Luteitalea sp. TBR-22: one gene and its partner. The protein of the gene in region 1 binds, or shares a complex with, the protein of each later gene. Links are inferred from orthologs where the notes say so. Each region holds a gene or a part of one and is shown on either strand. Other genes may lie near its edges.

Region 1 (8,028 bases):
CGATGCTCGAGGACGATCACGCCCTGATTGCCGGCATGCTGACCACGTTCGGCCATGAGCCGAGCGTGCTGAACGTCGTCCTGCTCGATCGCGCCGGCAAGGTGCAGGCGACGGCGCGCCCGCTGGCTGCCGACGACAGCCTGCGCCCCGGCTCGCCGACCTGCCAGGCCTGTCACCAGTACCCGGCGGCGCAGCGCACCACCAGCCGGGTGATCGACGTCGCCGGCACGCGCATCCTGCGCACGGTGCTCCCGATCCGCAACCGGGCCGAGTGTCGCGAGTGCCACGACCCGCGGCACGCCATCAACGGCGTGCTGATCTCGGACATCGACACGAGTCCGATCCACGCCGCGGCCGCCCGCGACCTGCAGTGGATGGTCGCGGTCACCGCGCTGATCACGCTGCTGCTCGTCGCGGCGATCGGCCTGCTGGTGCGACTGATCGTCCTGCGCCGCCTCCAGCGCTTCGAGACGGCCGCGCGCCAGATCGCACAGGGCGACCTGACCCGCCGGGTGTCCGAGTCGGGCAGCGACACCATCGCGTGGCTGGCGCGCGAGTTCAACGTGATGGCCGACTCGGTGAGCTCGCTCGTCGGCCAGGTGCAGAACGAGCGCGAGCGGCTCGAGGTGATCATCAACAGCATCGAGGACGGCATCGTCGTGCTCGACCGGCAGCGGCGCGTCGTGGCGGCCAACAACGCGTTCCTGGCGCGGACCGGCGCCTCGCGCAACGAGCTGCTCGGGTGCTCGTGCCATCGTGACGGATCGGCGCCCTGCAGCGTGTCGGACTGCCCTGCCGTCGCGTGCCTGGACGCCTCGTCCACGCAGACGCGGATCTGCGAGCGGAAGCGGGCGGACGGGACGGTGGCGTGGGAGGAGGTGCAGGCCTCGCCCGTCTCGCGCCTGCCCGACGGCAACGTGCACGTGGTGGAGGTCTGGCGCGACATCTCCGAACGCCGCGCCGCCGAGGCACGCATGGCCGAGTCGCACAAGCTGGCGTCGCTCGGCCTGCTGGCGTCAGGGTTCTCGCACGAGCTGAACACCCCCCTGGGCACCGTGCTCGCCTGCGTCGAGGGCATCGGCCGCGAAACGGCCGACGACACCGCGACGCCCGACTGGGCCTACGTGCGGGAGACGGCGCTGACCGCCCGGGAGCAGGTGCTGCGATGCCGCGGCATCACGCAGCAGTTCCTCCGCATGTCGCGTGGCGCGCCGTCCACGCCGCAGTTGGTGGACGTGCAGGACGCCGTGGCCACGGCCATGCGGCTCGTGGCGCCGACGGCGCGCGAGCGCGGCGTACGCCTCGCCCAGCGCGGCACGACGACGCTCCGCCTGCGCGTGAAGGCCGACGAGTCCGAGCTGCAGCACGCCTTGATCAACCTCATGCTCAACGCCGTGCAGGCCTCGCCTCCCGACGGGGTGGTCGACGTGGAGATCCAGTCGGGACCCGCCGTGCGCGTGGCGATCACGGACGCCGGCGGCGGCATCGCCCAGGAGCACCTGGCGCACATCTTCGAGCCGTTCTTCAGCATGCGGCCCGGCGGGACCGGGCTCGGGCTCTTCATGTCGATCAACGCGGTGCGCCGGTGGGGCGGCGACATCACGGTCCGCAGCGGGCTCGGCGCCGGGTCCACGTTCTCCATCACCTTGCCCGTCGTCGATGACACCGCCGCCGCCATCCCAGCCTAGGGCGTCCGCCACCCTCCTCGTCGTCGACGACGACGTCGCATTCCGGGGCGTGCTCGCCCACGAACTGAAGCGGATGGGATACGCCGTGTCTGCCGTCGGGTCAGCGGCCGAGGCATTGGCGTGGCTCGAGGCCAATGAGCCGGACGTGATCCTGCTGGACCTCCGGTTGCCGGACGTGACGGGCCTCGAGGCGCTCCGGTCGATCCGCCAGGCGAATGCGACGCCCGACGTGATCATGCTCTCGGGTCACGGGTCGGTCGACGAGGCGGTCGAGTCGATCCGGCTCGGGGCGTTCGACTTCGTCACCAAGCCGTGTCCGCTCGACGAGCTCGACATGCGGATCCGTCGGGCGCTGGAGCGCCAGGCCCTGCGGCGACGGACGCACCTGCTCGAGCGGGGCCTCACGCCACCCGATCTCGGCGATGCCTTCGTCGGCGAGAGCCCGGGGTTCCGCCGCGTCCTCGACCTCATCGAGCGGGTCGCGCCCACCGATTCCACCGTCCTCATCGGCGGCGAGACCGGGACCGGCAAGGAGATGGTCGCCAAGCTGCTGCATGCGCGGAGCGCGCGGCGTCAACGGCCGTTCGTCGTGGTCGAGTGCGCCGCCCTCCAGGAGACCCTGCTGCACAGCGAGTTGTTCGGGCACGAACGCGGCGCGTTCACGGGCGCCGACCGCGCCAAGGCGGGCCTGTTCGAGGTCGCCCATGGCGGCACGATCTTCCTCGACGAGATCGGCGAGATCAGCCCGGCCACACAGGTCTCGCTGCTGCGCGTCCTCGACACCTCGACGTTCCGGCATGTCGGCGGCACCGCCGAGATCCGCGTGGACGTGCGCGTGCTGGCGGCCACCAACCGCAACCTGCCCGACATGGTCGCGCAGGGCGTCTTTCGGGAGGATCTCTACTACCGGCTGCGCACCGTGGGCGTGGTGCTCCCGCCGCTGCGTGAACGCGGCGGCGACGTGGCGATCCTGGCGAGGCACTTCGTCGCACGGATGTGCGCGCGTACGGGACTGGAGCGTCGACTCGCCCCGGCGGCGCTCGAGGCGCTCGCGCAACACGACTGGCCGGGTAACGTGCGCGAGCTGATGCATGTGATCGAGGCGGCGGTCGTGGTGTCGGAGGGCCCGGAGATCCTGCCGGAGCACCTCTCCCTGCGGTCGAGGCGGGTCACTCCCCCTTCCCCCGGTGCATCGCCGACCGCCCCCGACGACCTGCCCACGCTCGAGGCGCTCGAGCGGGCACACATCACGACGGTGCTGCAGGCGACGCACGGGCACCGCAGCCACGCCGCCAGGATCCTCGGCATCAGCGAGCGCAACCTGTATCGCAAGCTCCACGAGTACGGACTCCTCCCCTAGGAGGCCCAGGGCTCACGGCTCCCGGTCGGGCGCTGCGGCAAGGAATCGAGCCACCGCCGGGCTGGACCGGGCCGTGCAGCGAGGTCGTACGCACGGGTCACGAGCGGTGCGCTCGCGTGATGCTGCTGCGCGCGCCGGGCCGCAGGGGCGGGCCCTCTTCACTGGCATCCGCGTTGCTGAAGGCTGCGTGTCCACCTCCGTACGTCACGCGATCAGCCACAGCACCAGACCGATGCCCAAGACACCTCGTCCTGCCCCCGAACACGGCCGTCCCGTCGACTCCAACAGCCGCGCTACCGTCTCGGGCCCGGCCGACACGCCGTCGTTCGCGCACTCCAGCGACGATCTCACCGCGAAGCTCGCCGCCACCAACGAGCTGGCGGCGATGATGCCGGCCAATGCCAACAAGCCGGCCGAGTACGATCCCGCCACCGCGCTCGACCCGCCGGCGGGTCGGGCGTTCGTGCCCGACGACCCCATCGTCGGCTCCAGCACGGTGCAGGAGTCGCAGGGCAGCGACAAGGTCGGCAGCGGCTCGCCGGTGGTCGGCGTCAACAAGACGAATGCCCCGCTGGACCGCGTCCGCGCCGACTCGACCGGGCGCATGCTGACGACCAACCAGGGTGTCCCGGTCGCCGACAACCAGAACTCCCTGAAAGCCGGCCTGCGCGGGCCGACGCTGCTCGAGGACTTCATCCTCCGCGAGAAGATCACCCACTTCGATCACGAGCGCATCCCCGAGCGGATCGTGCACGCGCGCGGCTCGGCCGCGCACGGCGTCTTCGAGTGCTACGCGCCGCTCACCGAGTTCACGCGCGCCCACCTCTTCTCCGAAGCGGGACTGCAGACACCGGTGTTCGTCCGCTTCTCGACCGTGCTCGGCGAGCGCGGCTCCACCGACACGGCGCGCGACGTGCGCGGCTTCGCGGTGAAGTTCTACACGCAGCAGGGCAACTGGGATCTCGTCGGCAACAACATGCCGGTGTTCTTCATCCAGGACGCGATGAAGTTCCCCGATCTGGTGCACGCCGCCAAGCCAGAACCGCACTTCGCGATGCCGCAAGCGGCGAGTGCCCACGACACGTTCTGGGACTTCGCGTCGCTGATGCCCGAGATCACCCACATGCTCATGTGGGCGATGTCCGACCGGGCGATCCCGCGCAGCTACCGCACGATGCAGGGCTTCGGCGTGCACACGTTCCGCCTGGTGAACGCGGCCGGCGTGTCGCACTTCGTGAAGTTCCACTGGACGCCGACCGCCGGTACGCACTCACTGGTGTGGGACGAAGCGGTGAAGATCTCGGGCGCCGATCCCGACTTCCATCGCCGCGACCTCTGGGAGGCCATCGAGGCTGGCGCGTTCCCCGAGTGGGAGCTCGGCCTGCAGATCTTCACCGAGGAACAGGCCGAGGCGTTCACGTTCGACGTGCTCGACGCGACCAAGATCGTCCCCGAAGAACTGGTGCCAATCCGTCCCGTCGGTCGGATGGTGCTGAACCGCAATCCCGACAACTTCTTCGCCGAGACCGAGCAGGTAGCCTTCTGCACGGCGCACGTCGTGCCGGGCATCGACTTCAGCAACGACCCGCTGCTGGCCGGCCGCATCCACTCGTACGTGGACACGCAGATCTCGCGGCTCGGCGGGCCCAACTTCCACGAGATCCCGATCAACGCGCCGGTCGCACAGGTGCACAACAACCAGCGCGACGGCCTGCACCGCCAGACGATCAACCGCGGGCGGGTGTCGTACGAGCCGAACTCGCTGGCCGGAGGATGTCCCTTCCAGGCGGGCGCCTCGGCCGGCTTCGTGTCGTTCCCCGAGCCCATGGCGCAGGACGCGCACAAGGTGCGGGGCAAGCCGGAGAAGTTCGCCGACCACTACACGCAGGCGCGGCTGTTCTTCCACAGCCAGTCCCCGGTCGAGCAGCAGCACATCGTCAACGCGTTCCGCTTCGAGCTGTCGCGCGTGCAGGTACCGGCGATCCGCGAGCGCATGGTGGCCGGGCTCAGGCACGTCGACAACGCGCTGGCGCTCGCCGTCGCAGCGGGGCTGGGCATGAAGGCACTGCCGGCGCCGCTGCCGAAGGTGCTCGAGAAGGACCCGACGCCGGAGGTGACGCAGTCGAAGGCGCTGTCGCTGCTCGCGCGTCCCGGTGACGGCAGCGTGCGCGCTCGCCGTGTGGCGCTGCTGGTGGCCGACGGCGCCGACGGCGCGTCGCTCATGGCGGTGGCGCGCGAGCTGCTGGCGCAGGGCGCGGTGCCGCGCTGGGTCGGCTCGCGCCTCGGCACCGTGGAGACGACGACGGGAACGCTCGAGGTCGACGTGACAATGGAGGCGATGCCCTCGGTGCTGTTCGACGCGGTCGTCGTGCCGGACGGCGAGGCGGCCGTCGCCGCGCTGGCCGAGGACGGACGGGCGCTGGAGTTCGTGAAGGACCAGTATCGGCACTGCAAGCCACTGCTGGTGTTCGGCGCGGGCAGCAACCTGCTCACGAAGGCCGGCATTCCCACCACCCTTTCCGACGGCGCAGCCGATACGGGCCTGCTGATGGCCGGGGCCGGCGAGGCCGACGCCGCGAGCACCGCCTTCCTCGCGGCGCTGGCGGCGCACCGGCACTTCGCACGCGAGACCGATCCGCCACGCGTGTAGGAACGGGCTGAGGCTGGGGGCTGTGGCCCTGCGTCGCAGGGTTGCCGGCCAACGGCGGCGTGAGGCACGCCGCCCTGCCGTGTGCGCCCGCTCAGCGCGTGGCGGGCGGTGCGCCCGGCTCTGGCGGTGCGCCCTGTGGCCTCGGGGCGGGTGACGGCTTCATCAGGCGCCACACTCGTCGCGCTTCGACAAGCGCGGCAGCGACGGTCGTGCGGGTCACGCGCCACTGGGGCGGCGGCGACGTCATGTCGGCCATCAGCCGATCGAGGGTCGCCCGGTCCACATCGCCACGGCTGATCAACTGCCGTCCCGACTGGCCGAGCACGACGCCGTCGCGCGTCACGCGCCTGATGACGCGGCGCTCGTGCATCAGGCTGCTCGCCGAGAAGGTGTCCTCGACGACCGCCAGCAGCTTGTCGGGGTTGTTGCGGTGGGGCTCCACCGTGGCGACGATGCGATAGCCCGCGGCGTCGCTGTGGAACTCCGCGGGGCCCTGCATGGTCCCGAACGCGCGCATGAAGTAGGCCACGCCCCCGGTGAGGACCTCGGCCTGGCTCGCCGCCTGCTCCTGCGGGCGGACCTGCCAGAGGCGGATGCGTATCCAGAACCGCAATGCCTCGGCGTCCTCGCCCGTGAGCGTGGCCAGCATCTCCTCCAGATCGGTCGACGACGGGTCGAGGATCAGGTGCGGGCCGTTGCGCGTGTCGAAGGTGGCGCCCCACCCGTCCGTGCGACGCCACGTGGCGCTGATCAGCGCCCCGGAAGCATCCGTGATCCGGCTCGTCGTGGCCTCGGCGCCTGGGATGGTGGAGAAGACCGTGGTCTGGCGCTGGTGGATCGCCGGCTTGCCCGTTTCCTGCTCGAAGGTGTCGTAGATCTCCTGCCGAATCTTCCCGGGCTGGGTCCGCCACGAGCGGCTGCGCACCTGCGACTCGGAGATCACCCAGTCGGCCGATGCCTGCACCGGTTGCAGGTCGAGAACCGCGATGCCGGCCAGCACCAGCCCGATCAGCACGGTGGCCGCCGTCCCGAGGCGCCACGACATCGCGAGCATGCCGGCAGGTACACGTGGTCGCCCGCGCGATGGACTGGTGGCGGTCACGGTGGGTACGGCCTCGCCCAGGGGGAGCGACGCCAGCCGCACGCGCACGGCCTCGAGCGTGGCCTCCGTCTCGCCGACGCTGGCCTTCTCCTCGTCGTCGAGCACCGCCATCACGGACGCGTGCTGTTGCCGGAGTTGGTCGACAGCCGCGCGGCAGGCCGCGCAGCTGCGCACGTGCGCCTCGACGTCCCCCGGCGCGTCGAGGGTGTCGTCGGCGTCCAGCCAGCGTTGCAGCCGCAACAGGTCAGGACAGCCCGTGGGCACGACCGTCGGCGTGGTCATGGCGTCGACTCGCCGCGAGGACGGAACTGGTCCCTGCCGCGCTGGATCAGCACGCCCACATGGCCCGGCGCGAGGTCGAGGATGCCGGCGATCTCGCGGTACGTGAAGCCTTCCGCAAACAGCAGCAGCGCCCGACGCGCCCGGACGTCGTCGATGCTGGCCAGCGCACGCTGCACCTGCGCCTGCGCGTCGAGGCGCGCGACCGGGTCCTCGAGCGCCGCATCGGGGGCGACGACCGCCTGTTCACGATGCCTGGAGCGCTGCATGTCACGCCGCCGGTTGTGCGCCACGTTGGTGGCCACGCGGAACAGCCAGGCACGGAGGTTGGCGATGGCTTCGGGTGCTGGCTGTGTCCACAGCCGCAGGAACGTCTCGTGCAGCAGGTCCGCGGGATCGTCGTCGGCCCCGGCCAGGCGCCGGAGGTACCGGAACAACGATGGCCCGTGTTCCTGGTAGAGGCGGTCGAAGAGGGTCCGCTTCGCCTCGTCCGCGGCGTCCCGGTGTGGCGGCGACTGGCCTGCGTGCAAGGCGGCCGAATGCTACCACGGCACGCATGCGTCCTACTGGCCAGAAGGTAGGGTCGGCGCCAGCGCGGCCCCCGGCGCGCCAATCGCCTCGCGCGCTCGTCGGAGGGTCGCCGACGGCGGCTCGCCGAACGCGGCGGCGTACTCCCTGGCGAATCGGCCCAGGTGTGTCACCCCGTGGCGAATCGCCACGGTGGTGACCGTCAGGCCGGGCCGCGCGACGAGCAGGTCGGCGCGGATGCGGTCGAGGCGACAGCGCCGCAGGTATCGCTTCGGCGACAGCCGGAACTCGCTGTTGAAGTTCCGGTACAGCGTCCTCACGTGCAGTCCGCAGGCCGACGCGATGTCGTCCACCGACATCGGCTGCTCGGCATTGGCCTCGACGAACGTCGCGGCCTGCCGGACCGCTGCCTCCACCGCCT
Region 2 (3,198 bases), 3.7 Mb from region 1 along the record:
GTCGTGGTGACCTTCAACGTCCACAAGGACGGCCGCATCACCGACATCGCGATCAAGCAGCCCTCGGGCATCGACGCCTTCGACCGCGCCGCGGCCAACTCGCTGCAGTGGTCCAACCCGACGACGCCGCTGCCGCCGGAGTACCCGTCGCCGCCGGCGTTCTTCACGGTCACCTTCTACTACAACGAGCAACCGCCCTCGCAATGAGGGAGGCGGCGCGCAGGCAAGCCCAGGCAGGGACGCGTGTGTCCATTCTTCATCGGTAGGGCCGGGGAACTCCTTCGACTCCGCTCAGGGCGAGCCACCCGGCCGTCGTCGGCAGCGGCGCGGTCGCAGGCCGCGGCCGACCTGTGAGCGTTCGCCGCTCCGCGACGGGGCGCCCGTTGCTGCTGGCGGTGCTGGGGCCCACCGCCACGGGCAAGAGTGCCCTCGGCATCCGCCTGGCCACCGAGTACGGCGGCGAGATCGTCAACTGCGACTCCACCGCCGTCTACCGGCGCTTCGACATCGGCACCGACAAGGTGCCGATGGGTGAACAGCGGGGCGTTCCCCATCACCTGATCGACGTGGCCGATCCGACCGAGGTCTACTCGGCGGCCCGCTTCGCCCGCGAGGCCGCGGCGGTCGTGCGCGACATCTCGGCACGCGGGCGCCTGCCGATCCTGGTCGGCGGCACGGGGTTCTATTACCGCGCCCTCGTGTCGGGCCTGTTCGACGGGCCCGGACGCGACGACGAGGTGCGGGCGCGGCTGCATGCGCGGGCCGTGGCCCGCGGCGTCGAGCACCTGCACCGCGTGCTCGGGCGCGTCGATCCGGCGTCGGCCGCGCGCATCATGCCGCGCGACGAGAAGCGCCTCGTGAGGGCGCTCGAGGTGTGGCTGCTCACCGGGCGGCCGCTCTCGGCGCACTTTGCCGAGACCCGATCGCCGCTGCCCGAGTACGACGTGTGCGCCCTCGGGCTGCGCCTGCCGTCGGAGGCGATTGCCGAGCGGGTGGCGCGTCGCGTCGACGCGCAGTGGGCTCGCGGCGTGGTGCAGGAGGTGCGCGACAACCTCGCCGCCGGCATCCCGCGCGAGGCCAATCCGTTCGGCGGGCTCGTGTACCGGCAGATCCTCGAGATGCTCGATGGCGTGCGCGACGAGGCCGAGACGCGCGCGCTGATCGTGCGCGAGAACCGGCACTACGCGCGGCGCCAGCTGATCTGGTTCAGGAAGGAACCGGGGATGATATGGTTGGACGGCGCGGGTGAACGGGAGGAGACCTTCACCGCCGCCCGAGCCCTGATCGAGTCGCACGGAGCCAGCCGCTGATGCCCACCCACCGCGAGTCCAAGCCGTCAGCGCCCCCCAACATCCAGGACGTGTTCCTGAACTCGGCGCGTCGCGAACGGCTGGTCGTGCAGATCCGGCTGATGGACGGGCAGGTGCTCGAGGGCCGCATCAAGAACTTCGATCGGTTCGCGCTCGTGATCGACCACGAGGGCGCCGACCACATGGTGTTCAAGCACGCCATCGCCACCATCCGGTCCAACCGGTCGGTGCCCAACTACTTCTCCTCGGCGTCCCACGAGGCCTGAGGCCCGACGTCATGGCTGTCCGCTTCGAGCGGATCATCGCGATCGTGCTCGACAGCGTCGGCATCGGCGAACTGCCCGATGCGGCGCGCTATGGCGACCAGGGCAGCGACACGCTCGGCAACATCGCGCGGCAGGTGCCGCTGCACCTGCCCACCCTGCGTCACCTCGGGCTCGACAGGCTGGTCCCCGCGCTCGGCGTGGCGGTCGGCGCCCCGGCGGGCGCCTGGGGTCGCATGGCGGAGGCGTCGGCCGGCAAGGACTCGGTCACCGGGCACTGGGAGATGGCCGGCATCGTCCTCGATCGCGCCTTCCCGACGTTTCCGCAAGGCTTCCCGCCCGCGGTCATGGACGCGTTCACGCGCGGCATCGGTCGCCCGGCGCTGGGCAACGTGGTCGCCTCGGGCACCGAGATCATCGCCAGGCTCGGCGAGGAGCACATGCGCACCGGCGCGCCGATCGTCTACACGTCGGCCGACAGCGTGTTCCAGATCGCCGCCCACGAGGACGTCGTGCCGGTCGCCGAGTTGTACCGGTACTGCGAGGTCGCCTTCGACATCGTCGGGCGGGGCATGGGCGTGGGACGGGTCATCGCGCGGCCGTTCGTCGGCAGCCCCGGCGCATTCCGGCGGACCGCGAACCGGCACGACTACGCGCTGACGCCGCCCGTCGACACGCTGCTCGACCTGATGACCGCCGCCGGGCATCCTGTCGTCGCGGTGGGCAAGATCAAGGACCTGTTCGCCGGCCGCGGCATCGCGCGTCACCTGCCCACGGCCTCCGACGACGAGGGAATGGACCGCATCGACGAGGCGATGCGCGACGTGCCGCGCGGGCTCATCTGGGCCAACCTGGTGGACTTCGACGCCCTGTACGGCCACCGCAACGACGTCGACGGCTACGCCCGCAACCTCGAGCGCTTCGACGCGCGCCTCGCCGACCTGTTGCCGCACCTGCGCGAGTCGGACCTGCTGGTGGTGACCGCCGACCACGGCAACGACCCGACCACGCCCAGCACCGACCACTCCCGCGAGTACGTGCCGCTGCTGGCCACCGGGGCCCGCGTCGCGCCGGGTGTCAGTCTCGGGACGCGGCAGACGTTTGCCGATCTGGGACAGACGATGGCGGCCAACTTCGGCGTCGGGCCGCTGGCCCACGGCACGAGCTTCCTGGACGCGTTGGTCCCCGCTTCCGCATGACGACGATCCGCGAACAACTCGAGGCGCGCGAGCGCCTCATGCTGGCCCCGCAGGCGACCTTCAGCGACGCCACGCAGGGCCGGGCCCGGCCCGAGCCCGAGGATCCGATCCGTCCGGCCTTCCAGCGCGACCGCGACCGCGTCGTGCACTCCAAGGCCTTCCGTCGCCTCAAGCACAAGACCCAGGTCTTCTTCTCGCCGGCCGGTGACCATTACCGGACGCGGCTCACGCACACCCTCGAGGTGTCGCAGATCGCACGGACGCTGGCCAAGGTGCTGCGGCTGCACGAGGAGCTCACCGAGGCGATCACCCTGGCGCACGACCTCGGCCACACGCCCTTCGGCCACGCCGGCGAGCGCGTGCTCGACAAGCTGGTACCTGGGGGCTTCTCCCATGCGACGCAGAGCCTGCGCATCGTCGAGGTGC

Evidence for each region.
Region 2: the proteins of TBR22_RS00925 (region 1) and hfq are in contact, whole or in part, in a crystal structure (PDB 3VU3), measured with the Escherichia coli proteins. The link is inferred for Luteitalea sp. TBR-22 from one-to-one orthologs.

The regions. Positions count from the first base shown.
Region 1 is NZ_AP024452.1:214,482-222,509, reverse strand. What follows is about bases 2,966-5,989. They hold TBR22_RS00925 (catalase), read left to right. Parts: upstream 2,966-3,280; coding sequence 3,281-5,698; downstream 5,699-5,989. Other genes in these bases: TBR22_RS00915 (hypothetical protein), read right to left, coding at 5,790-5,989; TBR22_RS00930 (sigma-54 dependent transcriptional regulator), read left to right, coding at 2,966-3,048. Outside these bases: TBR22_RS00935 (ATP-binding protein), read left to right, coding at 1-1,688; more of TBR22_RS00930, read left to right, coding at 1,738-2,965; more of TBR22_RS00915, read right to left, coding at 5,990-7,082; TBR22_RS00910 (RNA polymerase sigma factor), read right to left, coding at 7,079-7,609; TBR22_RS00905 (helix-turn-helix transcriptional regulator), read right to left, coding at 7,643-8,028.
Region 2 is NZ_AP024452.1:3,962,442-3,965,639, reverse strand. What follows is about bases 1-2,942. They hold hfq (RNA chaperone Hfq), read left to right. Parts: upstream 1-1,309; coding sequence 1,310-1,576; downstream 1,577-2,942. Other genes in these bases: TBR22_RS16650 (deoxyguanosinetriphosphate triphosphohydrolase), read left to right, coding at 2,769-2,942; TBR22_RS16655 (phosphopentomutase), read left to right, coding at 1,588-2,772; miaA (tRNA (adenosine(37)-N6)-dimethylallyltransferase MiaA), read left to right, coding at 351-1,310; TBR22_RS16670 (TonB family protein), read left to right, coding at 1-207. Also shown: more of TBR22_RS16650, read left to right, coding at 2,943-3,198. UniProt on the Escherichia coli protein: RNA chaperone that binds small regulatory RNA (sRNAs) and mRNAs to facilitate mRNA translational regulation in response to envelope stress, environmental stress and changes in metabolite concentrations.